DNA from 3 places in the Paenibacillus sp. V4I5 genome. Region 1 is predicted to be linked to each of the others. Evidence: a T-box and tRNA genes for the amino acid it is inferred to sense, from the RefSeq annotation. Region 1 holds a T-box; the other regions hold tRNA genes.
What was found. The T-box of region 1 lies ahead of pheS (phenylalanine--tRNA ligase subunit alpha). A T-box ahead of a tRNA ligase gene usually reads a tRNA of that ligase, here a tRNA-Phe.
Positions count from the first base shown of each region.

Region 2: it has a tRNA-Phe gene. The T-box ahead of pheS (phenylalanine--tRNA ligase subunit alpha) is inferred to sense a tRNA for this amino acid. The anticodon was not compared.
Region 3: it has a tRNA-Phe gene. The T-box ahead of pheS (phenylalanine--tRNA ligase subunit alpha) is inferred to sense a tRNA for this amino acid. The anticodon was not compared.

Region 1 is NZ_JAUSZB010000002.1:3,294,446-3,297,704, forward strand. Features, by position in the region: gene pheT (phenylalanine--tRNA ligase subunit beta) at 1-211, opposite strand, end outside; gene pheS (phenylalanine--tRNA ligase subunit alpha) at 237-1,271, opposite strand; T-box leader at 1,342-1,599, opposite strand; gene QFZ78_RS16910 (MarR family winged helix-turn-helix transcriptional regulator) at 1,795-2,223, shown strand; gene QFZ78_RS16915 (MDR family MFS transporter) at 2,286-3,259, shown strand, end outside.
Region 2 is NZ_JAUSZB010000002.1:5,892,023-5,895,281, forward strand. Features, by position in the region: rRNA gene QFZ78_RS28860 (23S ribosomal RNA) at 1-1,429, shown strand, start outside; rRNA gene rrf (5S ribosomal RNA) at 1,498-1,614, shown strand; tRNA gene QFZ78_RS28870 (tRNA-Glu) at 1,666-1,737, shown strand; tRNA gene QFZ78_RS28875 (tRNA-Val) at 1,769-1,844, shown strand; tRNA gene QFZ78_RS28880 (tRNA-Asp) at 1,860-1,936, shown strand; tRNA gene QFZ78_RS28885 (tRNA-Phe) at 1,965-2,040, shown strand; tRNA gene QFZ78_RS28890 (tRNA-Thr) at 2,107-2,182, shown strand; tRNA gene QFZ78_RS28895 (tRNA-His) at 2,254-2,326, shown strand; tRNA gene QFZ78_RS28900 (tRNA-Lys) at 2,354-2,426, shown strand; tRNA gene QFZ78_RS28905 (tRNA-Leu) at 2,446-2,525, shown strand; tRNA gene QFZ78_RS28910 (tRNA-Leu) at 2,585-2,670, shown strand; tRNA gene QFZ78_RS28915 (tRNA-Leu) at 2,722-2,800, shown strand; gene QFZ78_RS28920 (response regulator) at 3,124-3,259, shown strand, end outside.
Region 3 is NZ_JAUSZB010000002.1:4,871,344-4,874,602, reverse strand. Features, by position in the region: gene QFZ78_RS24265 (GMC family oxidoreductase) at 1-630, shown strand, start outside; gene QFZ78_RS24260 (MTH1187 family thiamine-binding protein) at 724-1,026, shown strand; tRNA gene QFZ78_RS24255 (tRNA-Lys) at 1,142-1,214, opposite strand; tRNA gene QFZ78_RS24250 (tRNA-Tyr) at 1,224-1,305, opposite strand; tRNA gene QFZ78_RS24245 (tRNA-Phe) at 1,352-1,424, opposite strand; tRNA gene QFZ78_RS24240 (tRNA-Asp) at 1,471-1,547, opposite strand; tRNA gene QFZ78_RS24235 (tRNA-Thr) at 1,558-1,633, opposite strand; tRNA gene QFZ78_RS24230 (tRNA-Val) at 1,647-1,722, opposite strand; tRNA gene QFZ78_RS24225 (tRNA-Met) at 1,742-1,815, opposite strand; tRNA gene QFZ78_RS24220 (tRNA-Ser) at 1,843-1,934, opposite strand; rRNA gene QFZ78_RS24215 (23S ribosomal RNA) at 2,015-3,259, opposite strand, start outside.

The sequences.
Region 1 (3,259 bases):
CGGCATCAATGATACACACGCTTAATTTATCTGCGTCTGGGTGTTTTTCGCGTGATTTTACAAACCCAACGACTACGTTCGTTACACCCTTATTGCGATCTTCCACGATATCCACTTCGATGCCGCTTCGGGTAAGTTTTTCTGCTAAATCCTCGGCTGTGAAGCCTGATACATCTACATATTCCGATAACCATTGATAAGAAACCTTCATGCTTAACCCCTCCTTTTCCTGATGCTTACAAGTGTAAGAATTGCTTTAAGAACCGCAAATCGTTCGTGTAGAAATGACGAATATCTTCAATCCCGTATTTCAGCATCGCAATGCGCTCAACGCCCATACCGAATGCAAAACCTGTGTATTCCTTCGGGTCATATCCACCCATCTCCAGAACGCGCGGATGTACCATGCCCGCTCCGAGGATTTCTAACCAGCCCGTTTGTTTACAAGTACGGCAGCCAACGCCGCCACACATTGCGCAGCTCACATCAACTTCAACGCTTGGCTCTGTGAATGGGAAGAAGCTTGGACGCAAACGAATTCTCGTCTCTTTGCCATACATCTCTTGAACGAATTGAAGCAACGTTCCTTTCAGATCACTCATCCGTACATTACGGTCAATGACGAGCCCCTCGATTTGGGTAAACATGTGGGAATGTGTCGCATCGTCATCATCGCGGCGGTATACTTTCCCCGGACAAATGATTTTGATCGGAACTTCCCCTTTGCGTTTCTCCATCGTTCTAACTTGAACAGGGGAGGTTTGTGTACGCATTAGAATTTCATCCGTGATATAGAACGAGTCCTGCATATCGCGAGCTGGGTGATCCTTCGGCAGATTAAGCGCCTCAAAGTTGTAGTAATCCTGCTCTACCTCTGGACCTTCTGCTACTGTGTAGCCCATTCCAATGAAGATGTCTTCAATTTCTTGGATAACTTTGCTTAAAGGATGCACGGCCCCTTGCTGTGAAGGGCGACCCGGCAGCGTTACGTCAATCATTTCCGCTCGCAATCTGTTCTCGGTTTCTTGCTGTTGGTAAGCTGCTTGCTTTTCTTCAATGACGGTTTCGATAGCTGCACGAACGTCGTTCGCTACTTGGCCGATAACCGGTCTTTCTTCCGCACTTAATGCGCCCATACCGCGTAGCACCTCGGTTAGTGGACCTTTTTTACCCAAATATTTAATACGTAGATCATTAAGCTCCTGCTGACTTTGTACGCCGCTTAGCTCCTGCAGCGCTTCCTGCTTCAAAGCTTCTAACCGCTCTTTCATCGAAATCCCTCCTGAATTAGGCCCCTGTATCACCCTAAATGAAAACACAAAAAAGACTTTCCGCTCCCTTACAAGGGACGAAAAGCCGTGGTACCACCCTAATTAGATTCGTTCATTGGCAGATAGGCCAAATAAACGATTCTCACTTCATTTCAGATAACGGACGATGTGTCCGGTTCCCTCTAATGAGAAGCTGTTAGTAAGCTTCTGTTCAAAGGACTGCTCGGGAGCGAACTTCTGCAGCCTGATTCTCGGGGATAGCTCTCAATCGTTGGCTTTCCCTCCCTGTCAAGAAGCACTGCATACTCTTCTCCGTCAAAGCATTTTCACATATATGTACCAATTATTATATGCAAGATATGCCTGATATGCAAGTGAACTAGCCCCCAGGTATGAATTTCCCAGTTGACTTCGAATGATCAGCGGCGTATATTTTATTTAAATAGTTTAAACATTAATTCATATAAACATTTTATTGTTTAATAATTTCATACTTTAATTAAGATGTAAGGAGGATTTGGATATGGAAGATGAATTAATAGCTTATACCAATCGTTTCCGAACAACATTTGAAACGGCTCATCGAAAAATTAGCCACACCGTACTTACCCAGTTAGATTCAGAGTTAACGGGGCCACAATTATTCATGCTCTTCATGATATCTAAAGAAGGTACGCCGAAACAAACTCATCTCGCTGAGAAGCTGGGCGTTAAACCAAGTGCGATCACCGTTATGATTGACCGACTTGTCCAAAGTGGGCATGTCATTCGTAAACACCATGAAACTGATCGACGTATTGTGTTGGTTGAAATAACCGAAACCGGAAAGGCCATACTCAAACAGGCGGAAGATGTCCAGAAAGAAGTGATTGCACGCGGACTATCCCAGCTTCCACCTGAAGAAATGCGCATTCTTGTGAGTGCCTTTGAAAAGCTTACTGATTTTTATTAATTCATCTTATTCAAGGAGTGGTATAAGTGGAAATCATACAAAAAACAGCTTCAGAGAATTCTATAGAAGCAAATGCAGCACCAGAACTCAAAAATCGAGGTCTCCTGCTTACAGGGCTTATTATTGCCATGCTATTTGGCGCATTAGACGGTACCATTGTCGGAACAGCTATGCCGCGTATCGTCGGTGAGCTCGGCGGACTTGGGTTGATGGCTTGGCTAACGACAGCTTACATGCTGACTTCAACCGTGGTCGTGCCTATTGCCGGTAAATTGGCTGACTTGATGGGCCGCCGCGTTATCTATGTAACAGGTCTTATTATCTTCATTGGGGCTTCAGCTCTTTGCGGGATGGCTCAGAATATGACCGAGCTTATCTTGTTCCGTGGCTTACAAGGTATTGGCGGCGGTATTATGATGCCTATGGCAATGATTATTATCGGGGATTTGTTCACTGGTAAGCAGCGTGCCAAATGGCAGGGCGTATTCGGCGCGATTTTCGGTTTATCGTCAGTAGTCGGACCCCAAGTCGGTGGCTGGATCGTTGACGCATTAGACTGGCGTTGGGTATTTTACATCAACCTACCAGTCGGTATCCTTGCAGTTGTCTTAATTTCTATCGCATTACCGAAGCATAAAGCAATCGGTAAAGTAAAGTTCGATATTCCCGGTATAGTTACCATGATTACTGGGGTCGTCAGCTTACTGCTTGCTTTGACATTTGGCGGTAATGAATATGCTTGGTTGTCTTGGCAAATCATTGGTCTTTTCGTACTAGCCATTGTATCTTTGGTATCCTTCGTTATTATTGAGAGTAAAGCACAAGAGCCGATTCTCCCTGTTCGTTTGTTTAAAAATAGAACTTTTACAACAATTAACGGCGTAGGATTCCTTATGGCAGTTGGTATGTTCGGAGCCATTATGTTCGTTCCGCTTTTCATGCAAGGCATCGTCGGTATCAGTGCTTCGGCTTCCGGTACAGTGATGACGCCGCTCATGATCACAATGATAGCGGCCAGCGTTATTTCCGGTCAATT
Region 2 (3,259 bases), 2.6 Mb from region 1:
CTGATGGATGCTCGTCCAAGCAGTGAGGCTGATGTGTAGGCAAATCCGCACATCGTAAGGCTGGGCTGTGATGGGGAGGGAAATTTAAGTACCGAAGGTCATGAGTTCACACTGCCAAGAAAAGCTTCTAGCCAGGCGAAGGTGCCCGTACCGCAAACCGACACAGGTGGGTGAGAAGAGAATTCTAAGGCGCGCGGAAGAACTCTCGTTAAGGAACTCGGCAAAATGACCCCGTAACTTCGGGAGAAGGGGTGCCTCGGTAGGGTGAATAGCCCGAGGGGGCCGCAGTGAAAAGGCCCAAGCGACTGTTTAGCAAAAACACAGGTCTGTGCGAAGCCGCAAGGCGAAGTATACGGGCTGACGCCTGCCCGGTGCTGGAAGGTTAAGAGGAGTGGTTAGGGACCTCGGTTCCGAAGCTATGAATTGAAGCCCCAGTAAACGGCGGCCGTAACTATAACGGTCCTAAGGTAGCGAAATTCCTTGTCAGGTAAATTCTGACCCGCACGAATGGCGTAACGACTTGGGCGCTGTCTCAACGAGAGATCCGGTGAAATTTTAATACCTGTGAAGATGCAGGTTACCCGCGACAAGACGGAAAGACCCCATGGAGCTTTACTGCAGCTTGATATTGGACTTTGGTACGATCTGTACAGGATAGGTGGGAGCCTTTGAAGCCTGAGCGCCAGCTTGGGTGGAGGCATCGTTGGGATACCACCCTGATCGTATCGGAGTTCTAACCTGGTACCGTGATCCGGTATGGGGACAGTGTCAGGTGGGCAGTTTGACTGGGGCGGTCGCCTCCTAAAATGTAACGGAGGCGTTTAAAGGTTCCCTCAGAATGGTTGGAAATCATTCGCAGAGTGCAAAGGCATAAGGGAGCTTGACTGCGAGACCTACAAGTCGAGCAGGGACGAAAGTCGGACTTAGTGATCCGGTGGTACCGAATGGAAGGGCCATCGCTCAACGGATAAAAGCTACCCTGGGGATAACAGGCTTATCTCCCCCAAGAGTCCACATCGACGGGGAGGTTTGGCACCTCGATGTCGGCTCATCGCATCCTGGGGCTGAAGTAGGTCCCAAGGGTTGGGCTGTTCGCCCATTAAAGCGGTACGCGAGCTGGGTTCAGAACGTCGTGAGACAGTTCGGTCCCTATCTGTCGCGGGCGTAGGAAATTTGAGAGGAGCTGTCCTTAGTACGAGAGGACCGGGATGGACGTACCGCTGGTGTACCAGTTGTCTCGCCAGAGGCATCGCTGGGTAGCTATGTACGGAGGGGATAAGCGCTGAAAGCATCTAAGCGCGAAGCCCCCCTCAAGATGAGATTTCCCAGTATGTAAGACCCCTTGTAGACGACGAGGTTGATAGGTTCGAGGTGGAAGTGCAGCAATGCATGCAGCTGACGAATACTAATCGGTCGAGGGCTTAACCAATAAACCTAAAATTCTAACTTTACGCAAGTTTCGTATCTAGTTTTCAAGGCGCAAACACGCTTTGACTGTTTGGTGATGATGGCGGAGGGGACCCACGCGTTCCCATCTCGAACACGACCGTTAAGCCCTCCAGCGTCGATGGTACTTGAACCGCAGGGTTCTGGGAGAGTAGAACGTTGCCAAGCAGTACCCACTAGTTGGGTATTTTTTTTGCCGCCTCTTTTGCGTGGAAGTAAGGCCCGTTGGTCAAGTGGTTAAGACACCTCCCTTTCACGGAGGTAACAGGGGTTCGAGTCCCCTACGGGTCATTAATAATCCCCACAAGGGCATATTTCTCATGAACGCTTAGCTCAGCTGGGAGAGCACTACCTTGACAGGGTAGGGGTCGGCGGTTCGATCCCGTCAGCGTTCACCATATCATGTACATTCTGGAGCTGTGGTGTAGTGGCCTAACATGCCTGCCTGTCACGCAGGAGACCGCGGGTTCGAATCCCGTCAGCTCCGCCATTTACACCAAAAAGTGATCATCAAGCATGGCTCGGTAGCTCAGTCGGTAGAGCAGAGGACTGAAAATCCTCGTGTCGGCGGTTCGATTCCGTCCCGAGCCACCACTTTACCCCAAAAAGTGAAGTATAGTAGGTTTCCGATTACTTTTCGGGGACCCCATAACTAAATAAGCCGTTGTAGCTCAACTGGTAGAGCAACTGACTTGTAATCAGTAGGTTGGGGGTTCAAGTCCTCTCGACGGCACCACAGTACCCAAAAAAGCGAAGCGTTGTAATAACGCCGAGTACTTTTCGGACTCAGCAAGACTTATTCATATGGCGGTCGTGGCGAAGGGGTTAACGCACTGGTTTGTGGATCCAGCATTCGCGGGTTCAAGTCCCGTCGTCCGCCCATTTTTTCAAAACTCATGTCTTACATGAGTCATTAGCTCAGTTGGTAGAGCACCTGACTTTTAATCAGGGTGTCGTAGGTTCGAATCCTACATGACTCACTTGCCTTATTTACAGCATGCGCGTATGGCGGAATTGGCAGACGCACTAGACTTAGGATCTAGCGGGCGACCGTGGGGGTTCAAGTCCCTCTACGCGCATTCCAAAGTGACGAACTGGATTGTAGTATAGTTACTTCCAGTTCGGAGCTTTCAATTAAGCCGGAGTGGCGGAATCGGCAGACGCACAGGACTTAAAATCCTGCGGTAGGTGACTACCGTACCGGTTCAAGTCCGGTCTTCGGCATTATCATCTTAACTGCAGGCGCGCCTTAACACATCAAGGTGCGCCGTATAAGCCGGCGTGGCGGAATGGCAGACGCGCTCGACTCAAAATCGAGTTCTAACGAGTGGAGGTTCGAGTCCTCTCGCCGGTATCGCATTATAAAGTAAAGTGGTTGAACAGGAAGCTTTCCTGATCATCCACTTTTTTTGTCGTTTAATCACTAAATAGGATTTCGACAAGGGCAGTCCCTTTGATCACGAGGAGCCTTAGGTGACTGTCTATTTTTGCAGGTGCGTCACTTGGTGGTACTGCATTCTGAAAAGTTTTGGCTTAGTGCCCGTATAGCCGAACGTTTTTTTCATACATAAGGCAATATAATTGATGTGGAAATGGAGTGCTTCTGCTAACTCATAATGAGATCAATCAGATGGTAGCCAAAGAATTTCTAAGTGAGAAGGGGATGTGTTTGTCGATATGGCGGAGAATGGTGCGGTAGATATAAACATGGTCGGATATAAGCGGTATGACGCCATTTTAATGGACTTGCAAATGCCTGTGATGGACGGATATGAGGCTACGCATCAAATCATAAAGATAGGCTACAAAGTTC
Region 3 (3,259 bases), 1.6 Mb from region 1:
TTTGAGCAAGAGGTTCGATTGTACAAAGGCACACCTGTGTTAGCCTCTACACAAGATTTCTATGAAACTGATCCGCACAGAGGCTTCGCACGTGGCTATACGATTCATTCTCATGGCTCGAGACCTATAGATATGGCTCAAGGGATCAGCAAAGCGTCTCACGAGCCCGTCTGGGGGCCACAGCTTAGGCAAATCATGCTGGATTACAACTATTATGGACGTTTAACCATGGTTGGTGAAGTGCTACCACAATGGGACAACCATATCTCCTTATCCGCTGAAAAAGATGAAAACGGAATGCCTCGTGCCTCCGTGACCTTCAATTATGGAGATAACGATCTTAAATTAATCGATCACGCTGTAGAGAATATGAAACTTATCCTCAAAGCAGCCGGAGGCGAGGTTGCCTACGTGGTATCTGATACACAGCATCTCATGGGCGGCTGCCGCATGGGGAATAATCCAGCTACCTCCGTCGTCAATTCTTACGGTCAAAGCCACGACATCCCGAATTTGTTCATTTGCGATGCGAGTCTCTTCGTAACCTCCAGTGGAGGGAATCCCACCAACACGGTCATGGCGCTTGCAGCTAGAACTGCCGATTATATTATTGAACTTGCTAGCTCTTAATTGGCAAGCTAGCTTCATGGTGAATTGCATTGCCTGTAGTTACTCATCTACAATGGAAGAGAGCTTTAGACAATGAAAGGAGAAGTGACCTCCATGGCTATCGCAGAATTCACCATTATCCCTATAGGAACAGCTACCACCAGTCTTAGCGGTTATGTTGCAGATCTGCACAAAGAACTAGAGAAACATTCCGATATCGCTTTTGAAATGACACCTATGGGTACCATTCTAGAGGGTCCCATAGATCGATTGCTTGAAGTCATTCGAGCCGTCCACGAAGTCCCTTTTACGAATGGTGCAGAGCGAGTCTCGACATCTATCAAAATCGACGATCGCCGTGACAAACCGGCCTCTATGAAGCAAAAAATGAAGTCCGTTGCAGACAAGTTGAAATAGAAAAAAGCATCCTGCTTATGGATGCTTTTTCTTTATGTAAGGGGCGAACTCTGCCTTTTGGAGATTATATAAAACAAAAAAAGACCTCGCGGCCTTCAACGTTTACTTATAAAAGTGAGTCATGTAGGATTCGAACCTACGACACCCTGATTAAAAGTCAGGTGCTCTACCAACTGAGCTAATGACTCAAGGTAAAATGGAGGCTGATGGATTCGAACCACCGAACTCGAAGAGAGCAGATTTACAGTCTGCCGTGTTTAGCCACTTCACTAAGCCTCCAGATGAGAGATAACCATGCTGCATTGTTGCAGCACAACCATCTCAATGGCTCGGGACGGAATCGAACCGCCGACACGAGGATTTTCAGTCCTCTGCTCTACCGACTGAGCTACCGAGCCTTATGTAATTGTCTTTAGCTTGTCCTAATTTACTAAAAAAAATAAATGGCGGAGCTGACGGGATTCGAACCCGCGGTCTCCTGCGTGACAGGCAGGCATGTTAGGCCACTACACCACAGCTCCAAACTATAAATGGTGCCGTCGAGAGGACTTGAACCCCCAACCTACTGATTACAAGTCAGTTGCTCTACCAGTTGAGCTACAACGGCATAAAGATAAAAATGGTGGAGGCTGACGGGATCGAACCGCCGACCCTCTGCTTGTAAGGCAGATGCTCTCCCAGCTGAGCTAAGCCTCCGACTGGATTGGTTTTATGATAGCGGCAGAGGGGCTCGAACCCCCGACCTTACGGGTATGAACCGTACGCTCTAGCCAGCTGAGCTACGCCGCCACATAAAAGGTATATATATTTGGAAACTGGCGGAGAGAGAGGGATTCGAACCCTCGCACCACTTACGCAGTCTAACCCCTTAGCAGAGGGTCCCCTTATAGCCACTTGGGTATCTCTCCAAGATATATATACACTCAGGAAATATTATTCCCTGAAAACTAGATACGAAACTTGCGTAAAGTAATTCATCTTAGGTTTATTGGTTAAGCCCTCGACCGATTAGTATTCGTCAGCTGCATGCATTGCTGCACTTCCACCTCGAACCTATCAACCTCGTCGTCTACAAGGGGTCTTACATACTGGGAAATCTCATCTTGAGGGGGGCTTCGCGCTTAGATGCTTTCAGCGCTTATCCCCTCCGTACATAGCTACCCAGCGATGCCTCTGGCGAGACAACTGGTACACCAGCGGTACGTCCATCCCGGTCCTCTCGTACTAAGGACAGCTCCTCTCAAATTTCCTACGCCCGCGACAGATAGGGACCGAACTGTCTCACGACGTTCTGAACCCAGCTCGCGTACCGCTTTAATGGGCGAACAGCCCAACCCTTGGGACCTACTTCAGCCCCAGGATGCGATGAGCCGACATCGAGGTGCCAAACCTCCCCGTCGATGTGGACTCTTGGGGGAGATAAGCCTGTTATCCCCAGGGTAGCTTTTATCCGTTGAGCGATGGCCCTTCCATTCGGTACCACCGGATCACTAAGTCCGACTTTCGTCCCTGCTCGACTTGTAGGTCTCGCAGTCAAGCTCCCTTATGCCTTTGCACTCTGCGAATGATTTCCAACCATTCTGAGGGAACCTTTAAACGCCTCCGTTACATTTTAGGAGGCGACCGCCCCAGTCAAACTGCCCACCTGACACTGTCCCCATACCGGATCACGGTACTAGGTTAGAACTCCGATACGATCAGGGTGGTATCCCAACGATGCCTCCACCCAAGCTGGCGCTCAGGCTTCAAAGGCTCCCACCTATCCTGTACAGATCGTACCAAAGTCCAATATCAAGCTGCAGTAAAGCTCCATGGGGTCTTTCCGTCTTGTCGCGGGTAACCTGCATCTTCACAGGTATTAAAATTTCACCGGATCTCTCGTTGAGACAGCGCCCAAGTCGTTACGCCATTCGTGCGGGTCAGAATTTACCTGACAAGGAATTTCGCTACCTTAGGACCGTTATAGTTACGGCCGCCGTTTACTGGGGCTTCAATTCATAGCTTCGGGCTTGCGCCCTAACCACTCCTCTTAACCTTCCAGCACCGGGCAGGCGTCAGCCCGTATACTTCGCCTTGCGGCTTCGCACAGACCTGTGTTTTTGCTAAACAGTCGCTTGGGCCTTTTCACTGCGGCCCCCTCGGGCTATTCACCCTACCGAGGCACCCCTTCTCCCGAAGTTACGGGGTCATTTTGCCGAGTTCCTTAACGAGAGTTCTTCCGCGCGCCTTAGAA